DNA from 3 places in the Streptomyces sp. R44 genome. Region 2 is predicted to be linked to each of the others. Evidence: riboswitches for the same ligand, from Rfam matches in the RefSeq annotation. Region 2 holds a riboswitch; each other region holds the start of a gene.
What was found. A riboswitch is a leader RNA that binds a small molecule or an ion and turns the genes downstream of it on or off. The one in region 2 is predicted to bind cyclic di-AMP.
Positions count from the first base shown of each region.

Region 1: another riboswitch for cyclic di-AMP. It lies ahead of AB5J54_RS16230 (transglycosylase family protein); the one in region 2 lies ahead of AB5J54_RS29690 (M23 family metallopeptidase).
Region 3: another riboswitch for cyclic di-AMP. It lies ahead of AB5J54_RS33150 (peptidoglycan DD-metalloendopeptidase family protein); the one in region 2 lies ahead of AB5J54_RS29690 (M23 family metallopeptidase).

Region 1 covers NZ_CP163444.1:3,529,370-3,533,640, forward strand. Annotated here, with positions in the region: gene AB5J54_RS16220 (septum formation initiator family protein) at 1-232, opposite strand, end outside; gene eno (phosphopyruvate hydratase) at 323-1,609, opposite strand; gene AB5J54_RS16230 (transglycosylase family protein) at 1,935-2,639, opposite strand; cyclic di-AMP (ydaO/yuaA leader) riboswitch at 2,643-2,816, opposite strand; gene AB5J54_RS16235 (transglycosylase family protein) at 3,075-4,085, opposite strand; gene AB5J54_RS16240 (cytochrome P450) at 4,180-4,271, opposite strand, start outside.
Region 2 covers NZ_CP163444.1:6,381,407-6,385,677, reverse strand. Annotated here, with positions in the region: gene AB5J54_RS29700 (HPr family phosphocarrier protein) at 1-165, shown strand, start outside; gene AB5J54_RS29695 (GntR family transcriptional regulator) at 300-983, opposite strand; gene AB5J54_RS29690 (M23 family metallopeptidase) at 1,172-1,942, opposite strand; cyclic di-AMP (ydaO/yuaA leader) riboswitch at 1,955-2,119, opposite strand; gene AB5J54_RS29685 (M16 family metallopeptidase) at 2,320-3,717, opposite strand; gene AB5J54_RS29680 (M16 family metallopeptidase) at 3,714-4,271, opposite strand, start outside.
Region 3 covers NZ_CP163444.1:7,084,706-7,088,976, forward strand. Annotated here, with positions in the region: gene AB5J54_RS33135 (helix-turn-helix domain-containing protein) at 1-411, shown strand, start outside; gene AB5J54_RS33140 (DUF6126 family protein) at 445-600, shown strand; gene AB5J54_RS33145 (tyrosine-protein phosphatase) at 607-1,428, opposite strand; cyclic di-AMP (ydaO/yuaA leader) riboswitch at 1,785-1,957, shown strand; gene AB5J54_RS33150 (peptidoglycan DD-metalloendopeptidase family protein) at 1,962-2,903, shown strand; gene AB5J54_RS33155 (SGNH/GDSL hydrolase family protein) at 3,067-3,861, shown strand; gene AB5J54_RS33160 (STM4011 family radical SAM protein) at 3,848-4,271, opposite strand, start outside.

The DNA.
Region 1 (4,271 bases), 2.9 Mb from region 2:
TGCGCTCCTGCTCGGCGATCTCGCCCTGCTGGGAGACGTAGCTCCGCATCGGGTAGGCGAGCGCGACGACGAGGGAGCAGACCACGAGGGCGAGGAAGGCCGCGCGGCCGGTGAGCCGGGAGCGGCGGGCCTGGCGGCGGGTCTGGGAGCGGTAGACACGGGCGGCGGTCTGCTCGCCGAGCAGCTTGATCCGGGTCGCGGTCGAGAACCGGTCCCGGTCCTTCGCGGCCATGTCGTGTCGCCTCCCCTGTTCACGCGGACGTCCCCGCACACGGTACGGGACCGAGTGCGGGGACGTCCGTATCTACAGCGTCAGGCCTGTTCAGCCCTTGAAGCGCGGGAAGGCGCTGCGGCCGGCGTAGACCGCGGCGTCGTCGAGGATCTCCTCGATGCGCAGCAGCTGGTTGTACTTGGCGACGCGGTCCGAGCGGGCCGGGGCGCCGGTCTTGATCTGACCGCAGTTCACGGCGACGGCGAGGTCGGCGATGGTGACGTCCTCGGTCTCGCCGGAGCGGTGGGACATCATGCACTTGAAGCCGTTGCGCTGGGCGAGCTCGACGGCGTCGAGGGTCTCGGTCAGCGAGCCGATCTGGTTGACCTTGACCAGGAGGGCGTTCGCGGTGCCCTCCTCGATGCCGCGGGCCAGGCGCTCCGGGTTGGTGACGAAGAGGTCGTCGCCGACGATCTGGACCTTGGTGCCCAGCTTGTCGGTGAGGATCTTCCAGCCGGCCCAGTCGTCCTCGAACAGCGGGTCCTCGATGGAGACCATCGGGTACGCGGAGACGAGCTCCTCGTAGTACTCGGTCATCTCGGCGGCCGAGCGGGACTTGCCCTCGAACTCGTACGCGCCGTCCTTGTAGAACTCGGACGCGGCGACGTCGAGCGCGAGCGCGACATCGGTGCCCGGGGTGTAGCCGGCCTCCTTGATGGCCTCGACGATGAGGTCGAGGGCGGCGCGGTTCGACTCCAGGTTCGGGGCGAAGCCGCCCTCGTCGCCGAGGCCGGTGGAGAGGCCCTTGCGCTTCAGGACGCTCTTGAGGGTGTGGTAGATCTCCGCACCCCAGCGAAGGGCCTCGGAGAAGGACTCCGCGCCGATCGGGGCGATCATGAACTCCTGGATGTCCACGTTGGAGTCGGCGTGCGACCCACCGTTGAGGATGTTCATCATCGGAACGGGCAGCAGGTGCGCGTTCGGGCCGCCCAGGTAGCGGAAGAGGGGGAGGTCGCTGGCCTCGGAGGCGGCGTGCGCGACGGCGAGGGAGACGCCGAGGATGGCGTTGGCGCCGAGCGAGCCCTTGTTCTCGGTGGCGTCCAGGTCGAACATGGCCTGGTCGATCAGGCGCTGCTCGGTGGCGTCGTAGCCGACGAGCTCCGGGCCGATCTGCTCGATGACGGCGAGGACGGCCTTCTCGACACCCTTGCCCTGGTAGCGGTTGGGGTCACCGTCGCGAAGCTCGATGGCCTCGAACGCACCGGTGGAGGCGCCGGACGGAACGGCAGCACGGCCGGTGCTGCCGTCGTCGAGGCCGACCTCGACCTCGACCGTGGGGTTGCCTCGGGAGTCCAGGATTTCCCGGGCTACGACGACGTCGATGGACGGCACGAGCATCTCCTTCTGGGATGTGACGCTGGATGTGACGCAAGGTCGTGCAGGGTCGCGTGGCCTTGCGACAAGAGCCTAACCGGCTCGGGGGCTCCGGCCCGCCGTGCGCCCGCCCCCTGGGACGAAAAAGGACCCAAGGGCATGCATCCCGGGACGAAGGGCCCCAGATCTACTGGACGGTAACCGTCGTGACCCCGGGTCCTCTTGGGGGCGGGAACGGGGAAACCCCGGTCCGGCGCGCACGGGGGAAGGGGCACGCCGGACCGGGGTGGTCACCGCGGGAGGGTCGTCGGGGCCGCGTGAGCCGCCGGACTCACGCGAGCCGCCGGGCTCACTTCAGGTGGAGCTGCTGACCCGGGTAGATGAGGTCGGCGTTCTCGACGACGCCCTTGTTCAGCTCGAAGAGCTTGGCCCAGCCGCCCTTGACGCCGTGCGCCTGGGCGATCTTGCTGAGGGTGTCGCCGGCGACGACCTTGTACTCGCCGTCACCCTTCTTGACCTTCTTGCCGGTCGGGGTGGTGACGGTCTTCGGGGCCTTGCGCTGCTCGCTGCGGGTGGTCGGCTGCTCGGCGCGACGCTCCTGCTGCTTGGGGGCGGCCTCCTGCTTGGGGGCGGCCTGCTGGGTCTGCTGCGGGGTGCTCTCGGCGGCGCCGCCGTCGTAGGAGGCGCTGGAGAGGCCGACGCCGCAGCTCGGCCAGGCACCCTTGCCCTGGCCCGCGAGGACCTTCTCGGCGACGGCGATCTGCTGGGCCTTCGAGGCCAGGTCGGCGCGCGGGGCGTAGGCGGTGCCACCGAAGGCGGCCCAGGTGGAGTTGGTGAACTGCAGGCCGCCGTAGAAGCCGTTGCCGGTGTTGATGGACCAGTTGCCGCCGGACTCGCACTGGGCGACGGTGTCCCACTCGGCGGTGGTGGCGGCCGAGGCGGTGCCCGCGGTCAGCAGCGGGGCGGCGACGGCGACACCGGTGACGCCGACGAGCGTGGCGACCTGGGCGGCCTTGGAGGGACGGCGGTGTTTGCCCTTGGCGGAAAACAGCATGGGAATTCTCCTCACCGACGCCTGTGAGGTGAGCTGTCGGGTTCGGGCCGGAAAGTTGCCCGGCCGCGTGTCCTTGCACGCGGCTTCACCCCAAGCCGGTCGTCGGCCGTCTGTCTCAACGGCCGGGACCGGCACTTACCTTGGGTCCCCCACTCCTGCCTTCGGCGCTTGCGCGACGACTGTTCCCATCGGCCGACGGCAGGATTCGGCGTTTCGGTCGACGGGGCCCGCGGTGGCGAGCGGTGACGACCGTAGACACAGACCCACCGGAAGTTCAAAGAGGCTCATTGCGGAAATATCGCCCCTGCTTGCCCTCCGGTGGGCGGTGTTTGTGCAGGTGAGAGGTGACGGAAGCAAAGTTTGCGGACGTGACACGCCAGTTGGGACGAAGAGACCCATGTCTCACTTGCCCAGAACCGGACATAAGCCCGCGAACTAGCCTTCCGCCGCCACCGAACCGATCGTCAGGTCAAGGCTCTGACCAGGCAGGATGAGATCCGGATCGGCGCCCACCGTCCGCTTGTTGGCGTCGTAGAGGGCGGTCCAGCCTCCGGGGAGTTCGTTCTCCTCCGCAATGCCGGACAGGCTGTCGCCCGGCCGCACGGTGTACTCGCCCGAAGTGCCCTGACTGTCCGTTGCGCCCGAATTCGCCGCTTCGTCGGTCACCGGAGTGGCGTCGACCTTCTCCGCGGGCTTGCCCGTGCCCGACGCGTGTCGGCCGGTTTCGGACGAGTTGCCCGTTGCGCCGGTTTCCTCCGGGGCGGCGTCACCCCGGTGCTTGCCGGTGCCGGGCGTGGCCGACGGCACGTCACCCTTCGGCGTCTCAGACGAATCCGGCGTACCGGGCGTAACGGACGCGTCGGGCGTGACCGGGGCCGCGGGCGTGGTCGGCGCGGCGGGAGTGGCGGAGGTCGCCGGAGCGGTCGGCGTGGCGGGCGTCACGGCGGTGGTGGACGTGGCGGACCGCCCGGCGGACGACCCTTCGCCGCCCGCGGTGCGGTTGGACTCGGGGAGGGGGCCCGTGGGGGTGGTCGGGACGACGGTCGGGCCGGGGTTCACGCCGGTGGCCTTGCCGTCGTTCTTCAGGCCGGCGATCGGCGCGCAGGTGGCCCAGTCGTTGCTGCCCGCGTCGAGGGCCTTCTCGGCCACCGCGATCTGCTGGGCGCGGCTGGCGAGGTCGGGGCTGGGGGCGTAGGCGAGGCCGCCGTTCCGCTCCCAGCTGTCCTGGGTGAACTGGAGGCCGCCGTACATGCCGTTGCCGAAGTTGGCGCTCCACTGGCCGCCGGACTCGCACTCGGCGACCCGGTCCCAGGTGGTGGCGTCGGCGGCGGAGGCGGATCCGGTGGCGAGCAGCGGCAGCGCCATGGCGGATCCGGTGACGCCCGCGGCGACGACGATGGCGGGGGCCTGACGGGGGCGACGGTGTCGTCCGTTCCCGGAACGCATAGGAGGGCCTTTCGCGTGACGGCTGAGACTGCCGGGAAACGTAGCGGTATTCGAACGCCCGTCACAAGTCGATCGCCCCGCGATCACGTGAAGATCACATTTCTGATGGCTCGTCAGCGACCAACACGGGTACGGAAGGGGAGAACTCCACCGGAAGCGTGCGCAAACCACGCATGATGAGCCCAC
Region 2 (4,271 bases):
GGCACCCCCGTGAACGCCGCCTCCATGCTCGCGGTGCTCGGTCTGGGCGCGCAGGGCGGCGAGGAGATCGTTCTCGCTTCGGAGGCCGACGGCGCCGAGGCCGCGCTCGACCGCCTGGCGAAGCTGGTCGCCGAGGGCCTGGACGAGCTCCCCGAGACCGTCTGACCCTCGCCCCGTTCCCCGAATGGCCGTGGCCGCCGAAATTCCGGCGGCCACGGCCATTCGCATTCCCCCGCATCTATTTCCGGGCAGCACAAAAGACGCGGCCGAATGCCTATTCTTTGTATACGGCGTGCGTGTTAATTCCGGGCACTCGCCGTGTTGACGGCATGTTGCGAAACACTCACACCGCCGCGCCCCGGACTTTTGAGCCGGTGCAGCACCATCGAACGCTCCGCGTGCAGCGCGGTCAGCGACCTCGCCCGCTCGGCGTCCCCGCGTGCCACGGCGTCCACGATCGCGCCGTGCTCGGCCCAGGCCTCCACCGGCTGGACGGGCTGGTCCACCACGTACGTCCAGGCGATCTTGTGCCGCAGCTGGGTGAGCAGCGCCGTCAGGGCCGGGCTCCCGGAGGCCTGCGCCAGCGTCTCGTGGAACCAGCCGCCGAGCGAGCGCAGATCCTCGCCCTGCCCGCGCCTGGCCCGCTCCTGCCCCAGCCTGACCAGGCCGCGCAGCACCTTGAGATGGGCCTCCGTGCGCCGCTGCGCCGCCCGTGCGGCCCCCAGCGGTTCGAGCAGCGCCCGCATGTCCAGCAGATCGGCCGCCTCCTGCTCGGTCGGCTCGGCGACATGGGCACCCGCGTGGCGACGGGTGACGACGAAGCCCTCGGACTCCAGGGTGCGCAGCGCCTCGCGGACCGGGACGCGGGAGACCCCGTACCGGCGGGCGAGCTGCTCCTCGGTCAGCCGGCTGCCCCGCTCGAACACGCCGGAGACGATGTCGTCCCGGATCGCCGTGCATACCGAGTGCGCGGGAATGCGCATGTCCGACCTCCGCCTTGGTCCGCGCGAGTCAATTCCGTCGGCGCCTGTTCTGCGCCCGATCTGCGACTCTATTGCAGCGCGCCGGAATTTCCGATGCCCCAGCGGAATCCATGGATGTCTTTTGGTCAGCGAAAAGCCCCGGCTCAGTACGAGCCGGGGCTTTTGCGACGCGGTGCGCGGCGGGTCGGTCAGACGTTGACGCCGCGGGCGCGGAGGTACGCGACGGGGTTGATGTCCGAGCCGTACTCGGGGCTCGTGCGCGCCTCGAAGTGGAGGTGCGGGCCGGTGGAGTTGCCGGACGAGCCCGAGACGCCTATCTGCTGGCCCGGCTCGACGGTCTGGCCGACGTAGACCCCGATGGAGGAGAGGTGACCGTACTGGGTGTACGTGCCGTCGCTCATCCGGATCACGATGTTGTTGCCGTACGCGCCGCCCCAGCCGGCCTCGACGACGGTGCCGGAGCCGACGGAGACGACCCGGGTGCCGTAGGCGGCGTGGAAGTCGACGCCGGAGTGGCTGCCGGAGGACCAGAGCGAGCCGCCGGTCTTGTAGCCGGTGGAGACGTACGAGCCGGCGACGGGGAGCTGGAAGGAGGCCAGGCGGCGGCGCTCGGCCTCGCGGGCGGCGCGCTCGCGCTCCAGGCGGATCTCCTTGGCGCGGGCCTCGGCCTTGCGCTTCGCCTCGGCCTTGGCCTTCGCCTTGGCGATGGCCTCGTCGGCCTCCTGCTCCTGGGCGGCGGCCTGGGCGTTGATCGGGTCGACGAGGGAGTCCTCGGTGATGACCTGGGTGAGGCCGGTGTCCTCGAGGGAGTGCTTGTCCGTGTCGGCGGCGAGCGCCGGGGAGGCGAGGGTTCCGATGACGCCGGTGGTGGCGATGGTCGCGACGCCGGCGATGCCCGCGCTGCGGCGCGCCATCCGGCTCGGACCACGATGCTTCCCGGTGGCACGGGTGAACGCCATGAAGGGGCTGGTCCTTTCCTTCCTTCTCGCCTACCGGGTTAGCTGACGGGTTCGGAGCAGGAAGGTCTCCTACGAGCCCCTCCGTCGAGACGAAGGCGCCCGATTCACCCCAGGGACTACGTGTGGGTCCCCGGCTCCCCAGGCTCGCGCCTGACGGGGACTCGGCGATGACTGTCCGATGCCGCGGGTGCGGCACGTGCAACTGACGAACAGTCGCCCCGACGCTATGCGGATCGTCTTTCAATCACCAACCGGACACGCCTTTTGTAAGACATGCCACAGGGCAAACGATCATCCTTGCAGGCAATACGGACAAAGCGGAGGACCCCGACGAACTATGCCGTCGGGGCCCTCCTGTTGTCGTCCGGGAGCCGGAATCAGCCCGTCACGACGGTCACTTCACCGATGCCGAGAGCGCGCACCGGCTCCGCGATCTGCGCCGCGTCGCCGACGAGCACGGTGACGAGCCGGTCCACCGGGAAGGCGCTGACCACCGCGGCCGTCGCCTCGACCGTGCCGGTCTCGGCCAGGCGCGCGTACAACTGGGCCTGGAAGTCGTCCGGGAGGTGCTGCTCCACCTGGTCGGCGAGCGTCCCGGCGACGGAGGCGGCCGTCTCGTACTTGAGGGGCGCCACGCCCACCAGGTTCTGCACGGCCGTCTCGCGCTCGGCGTCGGTGAGGCCCTCGGCGGCCAGCGTGCGCAGCACCTTCCACAGGTCGTCGAGTGCCGGGCCGGTGTTGGGGGTGTCGACGGACCCGCTGATGGCGAGCATCGAGGCGCCGTTCCCCTCGGCGTCCGAGCGGAGCACCTGGCCGAAGGCCCGCACGCCGTACGTGTAGCCCTTCTCCTCGCGCAGGACCCGGTCCAGACGCGAGGTCAGGGTGCCGCCGAGGCAGTACGTGCCGAGGACCTGGGCCGGCCAGACGCGGTCGTGCCGGTCGGGGCCGATCCGGCCGATGAGCAGCTGCGTCTGCACGGCGCCGGGACGGTCCACGATGACGACCCGTCCGGTGTCGTCGGCGGTGATCGACGGCATCGGGAGCGGCTCGGCGGGCTCACCGGTCCAGGCGCCCAGCGTCTCGGCGAGGACCTTGTCGAGGTCGACGCCGGTCAGGTCGCCGACGACCACGGCGGTGGCCGTGCCGGGCCGGACATGCGCCTCGAAGAAGGCGCGGACGGCGGCGGCGTCGATCGCGGCGACGGTCTCCTCGGTGCCCTGGCGCGGCCGGGACATCCGGGACTCGGCCGGGAACAGCTCCTTGGAGAGCTGCTTCGCGGCGCGGCGGGCCGGGTTGGCCGTCTCGTGCGGGATCTCGTCGAGACGGTTGCGCACGAGCCGCTCGACCTCGGTGTCGAGGAACGCCGGGGCGATCAGGGCCTCGGAGAGCAGGCCGAGCGCCTTGGGCAGCCGGGAGACCGGGACCTCCAGGGAGACCCGTACGCCCGGGTGGTCGGCGTGCGCGTCGAGCGTGGCGCCGCAGCGCTCCAGCTCGGCCGCGAACTCCTCGGCGCTGTGCTCGTCGGTGCCCTCGGAGAGCGCGCGGGCCATGATGGTCGCGACACCGTCGAGACCGGCGGGCTCGGCGTCCAGCGGGGCCGGCAGGAAGATCTCCACGGCGACGACCTGCTGGCCGGGACGGTGGCTGGTGAGCACCGTCAGACCGTTGTCCAGCTTCCCCCGGTCCGGGGCCGGGAAGGCCCACGGCTTCGCGGTGCCCGGCTGGGGCTGCGGGTGGAAGTCCATGCTCGTCAAAGACGCGGCGGCGTCGGTCACTGGTCCGCTCCCTCTTCGTGGTCGTCGCCGTCGGCGGTCTGCTCGGTCGCCAGGGGCTCGTAGACGAGCACCGCGCGGTTGTCGGGGCGCAGCTTGGCCGCGGCGACCGCCTGCACCTCCTCGGCGGTGATGTCCAGGACGCGGTCGACGGCGGTCAGGGCGAGCTGCGGGTCACCGAACAGCACGGCGAACCGGCACAGTTCGTCGGCGCGGCCCGCGACGGTGCCGAGCCGGTCCAGCCACTCGCGCTCCAACTGGGCCTGCGCGCGCTCCATCTCCTCGGGCGTGGGGCCCTCGGCGGCGAACCGGGCGAGCTCCTCGTCGACGGCCGCCTCGATCTGCGGGACCTCGACGCCTCCGGAGGTCTTGACGTCCAGCCAGCCGAGCGAGGGCGCGCCGGCGAGCCGCAGCAGGCCGAAGCCGGCGGCGACGGCCGTACGGTCGCGGCGGACCAGACGGTTGTGCAGGCGGGAGGACTCCCCGCCGCCCAGGACCGTCAGGGCCAGGTCGGCGGCGTCCGCCGCGCGCGTGCCGTCGTGCGGCAGCCGGTAGGC
Region 3 (4,271 bases), 700 kb from region 2:
ACGACGGTCTCCGAGCTCCTGGGCGAGACGCCCCCCGAACGCGACCCCGTCGTCCGGGCCGGCCGCTCCGAGCCCGTCGAGGCCGACGGCTGGATCTACCGCCAGGCGGGCGGTGCCGGGCGCGCCCTCCAGTGCCTGCGGGTCCACGTGCCGTACGCCACCCGGGCGGACATCGTGCGCGTCCACCCCGGCGAGGAGTGGATCCACGTCCTGGAGGGGCGGGTGCGGCTCGCGCTCGGCGAGGCCGTCCATGTGCTCGATCCCGGGGACAGCGCGCACTTCGACTCGCTCACCCCGCACCGGATCGGCGCCGCCACACCCGGCGGGGCCGAGCTGCTCTTCGTCCACACCCTGATGCAGAGCCCCGCCGCCGAGCTGTGCCTCGGCGACGGGACCCCGCATCGGCGCTGATGCTCCATGACGATTCTTCAGGAAAGGACCGATATGTCCGAGAAGTCCGTACCGGTCACCGGCGAGGAGCGCGGTGAAGGCAAGTTCCCCAAGGGGCTCGTGCTCCGTCTCTTCGCCTATCTGATCGCCGGCCACCTCTTCGCCGGTTTCCTCTACCTGCTCTTCATGCTGGGCGGGCAGAACCAGTAGCCGTGGCTACGCCTCGGTGAGGAACCGCTCCCGCAGCCGCTCGCGGGTCTCCGGGGCCAGCTTCAGGCCCTCGGAGAGATAGGCGTCCACCGATCCCCAGGTCGTCTCGATCGTGTCGAACGCGGCCCGCAGATACTCCACCCGCGCGTCGAAGAGCGGGCTGAGCAGCTCCATCACCTCGGGCGACATCGCGTCCGGGGAGGTGGAGCTGCGGCGCAGGTTGTAGCGGCGGTGCGGGGCGTTCGACTTCACGTAGTCGGCCTCGATGGCCTCCCGCTCGACCCCGACCGCGAGCAGGGTGATCGCGATGGCGACCCCGGCCCGGTCCTTGCCGGCCGCGCAGTGCAGCAGGGCCGGGACGCTCTCCTCGGCCATGGAGTGCAGAAGCCGGCTGTGCTCCGCGGTCCGCTCCAGCACGTTCCTGCGGTACGAATCGGACATCCGGGCGGCCGCCTTGCCGTCGCCGAGGATCTCCCGCAGCTGCGTGATCTCGCCCTCGCGCACCAGTCGCCAGAACTCCTTGCCGTCGGCCGGGTCGCTGAACGGTATGTTCACGTTCCGCACGCCGGGCAGCTCGACGTCCGTGCCCTCGTACTTCCGGTCCGCCTCGTTCCGGAAGTCGAAGACGGTGTGCAGGCCCAGCGAGGCGAGGAAGGCGGCGTCGTCCTCCGTCGCGTGCGCGAGGTGGCCGCTGCGGAAGAGGCGGCCGGCGCGGACGGCGCGCCCGTCCGTCGTCGGCAGGCCACCCACGTCCCGGAAGTTGCGGACCTCCGTCAGCTCGGGCTCGTCGGCTTCGGCGGGCGGGACCTGCGGCAGCTGCTGCGTCACGGCTGCTCCTGTTCTGTAGATCGGTTCCTGGGGCAATCATCTCGGGTGGGGGCCGGAACACGCACCCCCTCGGACGGGAATGGGTGATCTGTCCGTATTGAGGTGTTCGGGGTAACCCGCCCCGGTTGCAGGGGAGATGGGGATCGGCGCGTGAGCAGCGTCATAACCGTGACGGACCGTGCCTGATCGTCTTTTCCAAATACCCCCCGGGAAAAGGAGATCGAGGGGCCGTCATCCACGGAGGGTGACCGGATATCAGGCCGGATATCACGCGATTCGCGAGCACTTGAAAATCGTGGCTTGTTCACGCCGACCCCCCTCGTCTAGCGTCGCGCTCACTCCGGTCGGACCGCCGAATCCTGCCACCGCCCGGAATCCGCACTCACCCGTACAAGGCAGGAGCGGGGGACCCAGGTAAGTACGCCGATCCCTCGAAGAAGGACGGCTCGGGGTGAAGTCGCGTGAGAACGCGGCCGGACATCTCCAGTCCGAACCCGACAGCTCACCTCGCAGGCGACGGAGAGGAATTCGCCATGCCCGCGAAGGGTAAGCACCGCCGCCCCAAGGTCAACCGCCTGACCCGTGGCATCGCCGCCGCCGGCACCGGCGGCGCCGTCGTCGCCCTCCCGCTCCTCGGAGCCACCGGCGCCCACGCCGCCGAGCAGGCCGCCCCGGCCGCCGCTCCCGTCCACGCCGTCGCCCAGACGAAGGCCGCGCCCGCCGTCCAGGCGAAGGCCGCGCCGAAGACGTACTCCGTCGTCCGAGGCGACTACCTGTCGAAGATCGCCGCCGAGCACCACCTCGTCGGCGGCTGGCAGAAGCTCTACCAGGACAACCGCCAGGTCATCGGCGAGAACCCCTCGCTGATCCTGCCCGGCATGAAGCTCACCCTCGGCGCCAAGGGCACCGGGAAGGCCCACCCGAAGGCCACGCACAAGAGCACGCAGAGCGCCGGCAAGAACGGCGACACCCAGCGCGCCTCCCGCGGCAGCGAGCGCTCCTCGGCCCCGGCCGCCGCGACCACCTCCTCCTCTTCGTCGTCCTCCTCGTCGGCCGGCACGACCTCCTCCTCCGGCTGGGTCGCCCCGGTCAGCGGCGGCATCAGCACCCCGTACCGCGCCGCGGGCTCCATGTGGTCCTCCGGCTACCACACCGGTGTCGACTTCATCGCCTCCACCGGCACCACCGTCGTCGCGGTCGGCCCCGGCACCGTCTACTCCGCCGGCGACGGCGGCGCGTACGGCAACCAGGTCGTCATCCAGCACGCCGACGGCACCTTCTCGCAGTACGCCCACCTCTCCTCGATCTCCGTCTCCGCCGGCCAGACCGTCACCGGCGGCGAGCAGATCGGCCTCTCCGGCGCGACCGGCAACGTGACCGGCCCGCACCTGCACTTCGAGATGCGCACCGGGCCGGAGTACGGCTCCGACATCGACCCGCTGGCCGCGCTGCGGTCGCACGGCGTGAGCATCTGACCCCACGTCAACATGCCCTCGTCATCAGGGAGCCCGGCACGTACGTGCCGGGCTTCCGGCGTATTCCGGCTTGGCGGAATCTTTATCGGTGGCATATGTCACCCGGCGTCAACCCCTCCTTACGGTCGCGTAGGTCACACCCGAAGGGGAAAAATGTGCTCCCGTGGCAGACGATTCGAGATCAACAGACAAGAACGCATTCGGGTCGTACGCGGCGATCGGTGACAGCTTCACCGAGGGCGTCGGAGACCCCGGGCCCGACGGGACGTACGTCGGCTGGGCGGACCGCTTCGCGGTCCTGCTCGCCGACCAGCTGCCGGAGCACGACGACTTCCGCTACGCCAACCTGGCCGTACGCGGGCGCCTTCTCGACCAGATCGTGGCGGAACAGGTCCCCCGGGCGAAGGAACTCGCCCCCGACCTGGTGACCTTCTGCGCAGGCGGCAACGACATCATCCGCCCCGGGACGGACCCCGACGAGGTGGCCGAGCGCTTCGAGCGCGCCGTCGCCGACCTCACCTCCGCCGTCGGCACCGTCATGGTGACCACCGGCTTCGACACCCGTGACGTGACCCTGCTCAAGCACCTGCGCGGCAAGATCGCCACGTACAACGGACACGTCCGGGCCATCGCGGACCGCTACGACTGCCCGGTCCTCGACCTGTGGTCGCTGAAGTCCGTCCAGGACCGCCGTGCCTGGGACGACGACCGGCTGCACCTCTCGCCCGAGGGACACACCCGCGTCGCCCTGCGCGCCGCCCAGGTCCTCGGCATGCCGGTGCCCGCCGACCCCGACCAGCCCTGGCCGCCGGTCCCGCCGCGCGGCACGCTCGAGGTGCGCCGCGACGACATCCACTGGGCCAGGGAGTACCTGGTGCCGTGGATCGGGCGCCGGCTGCGCGGCGAGAGCTCCGGCGACCACGTCGAGGCCAAGCGCCCCGACCTCATGCCCCTGTAGCGGACGGTACGGCGGCGGGGATCCGCTCCAGGACCCCGCCGGCGAACACGTCGTACAGCGGCAGCGTCTCCAGGTGGACGTAGCCGATGTGGCAGTCGCAGACGGCGAGGGGGCAGGCGCGGGGACGCAGGGCGGCACGGTACGAGCCGTCGTACAGGTTCCCCAGCTCGGCCCTGACGAAGTGGCAGCGCCGCACCGTCCCCTCGCCGTCCACCGAGATCACCGATTCACCGGTGCGGCAGGGCAGCCCCGCCGAGCGGTGCGGATGCCGGCTGTACGGGAACAGCGGGTCGAGCTCCGTCCAGCCCTCGGCCTCCGCGTCGGTGTACGTGTGGCCCTCGGCCGCGTTCACCCAGAGGTAGACGTGCGGCGGCAGCGCCGCCCGCAGCCGGCGGGCCTCCTCCCGGTGC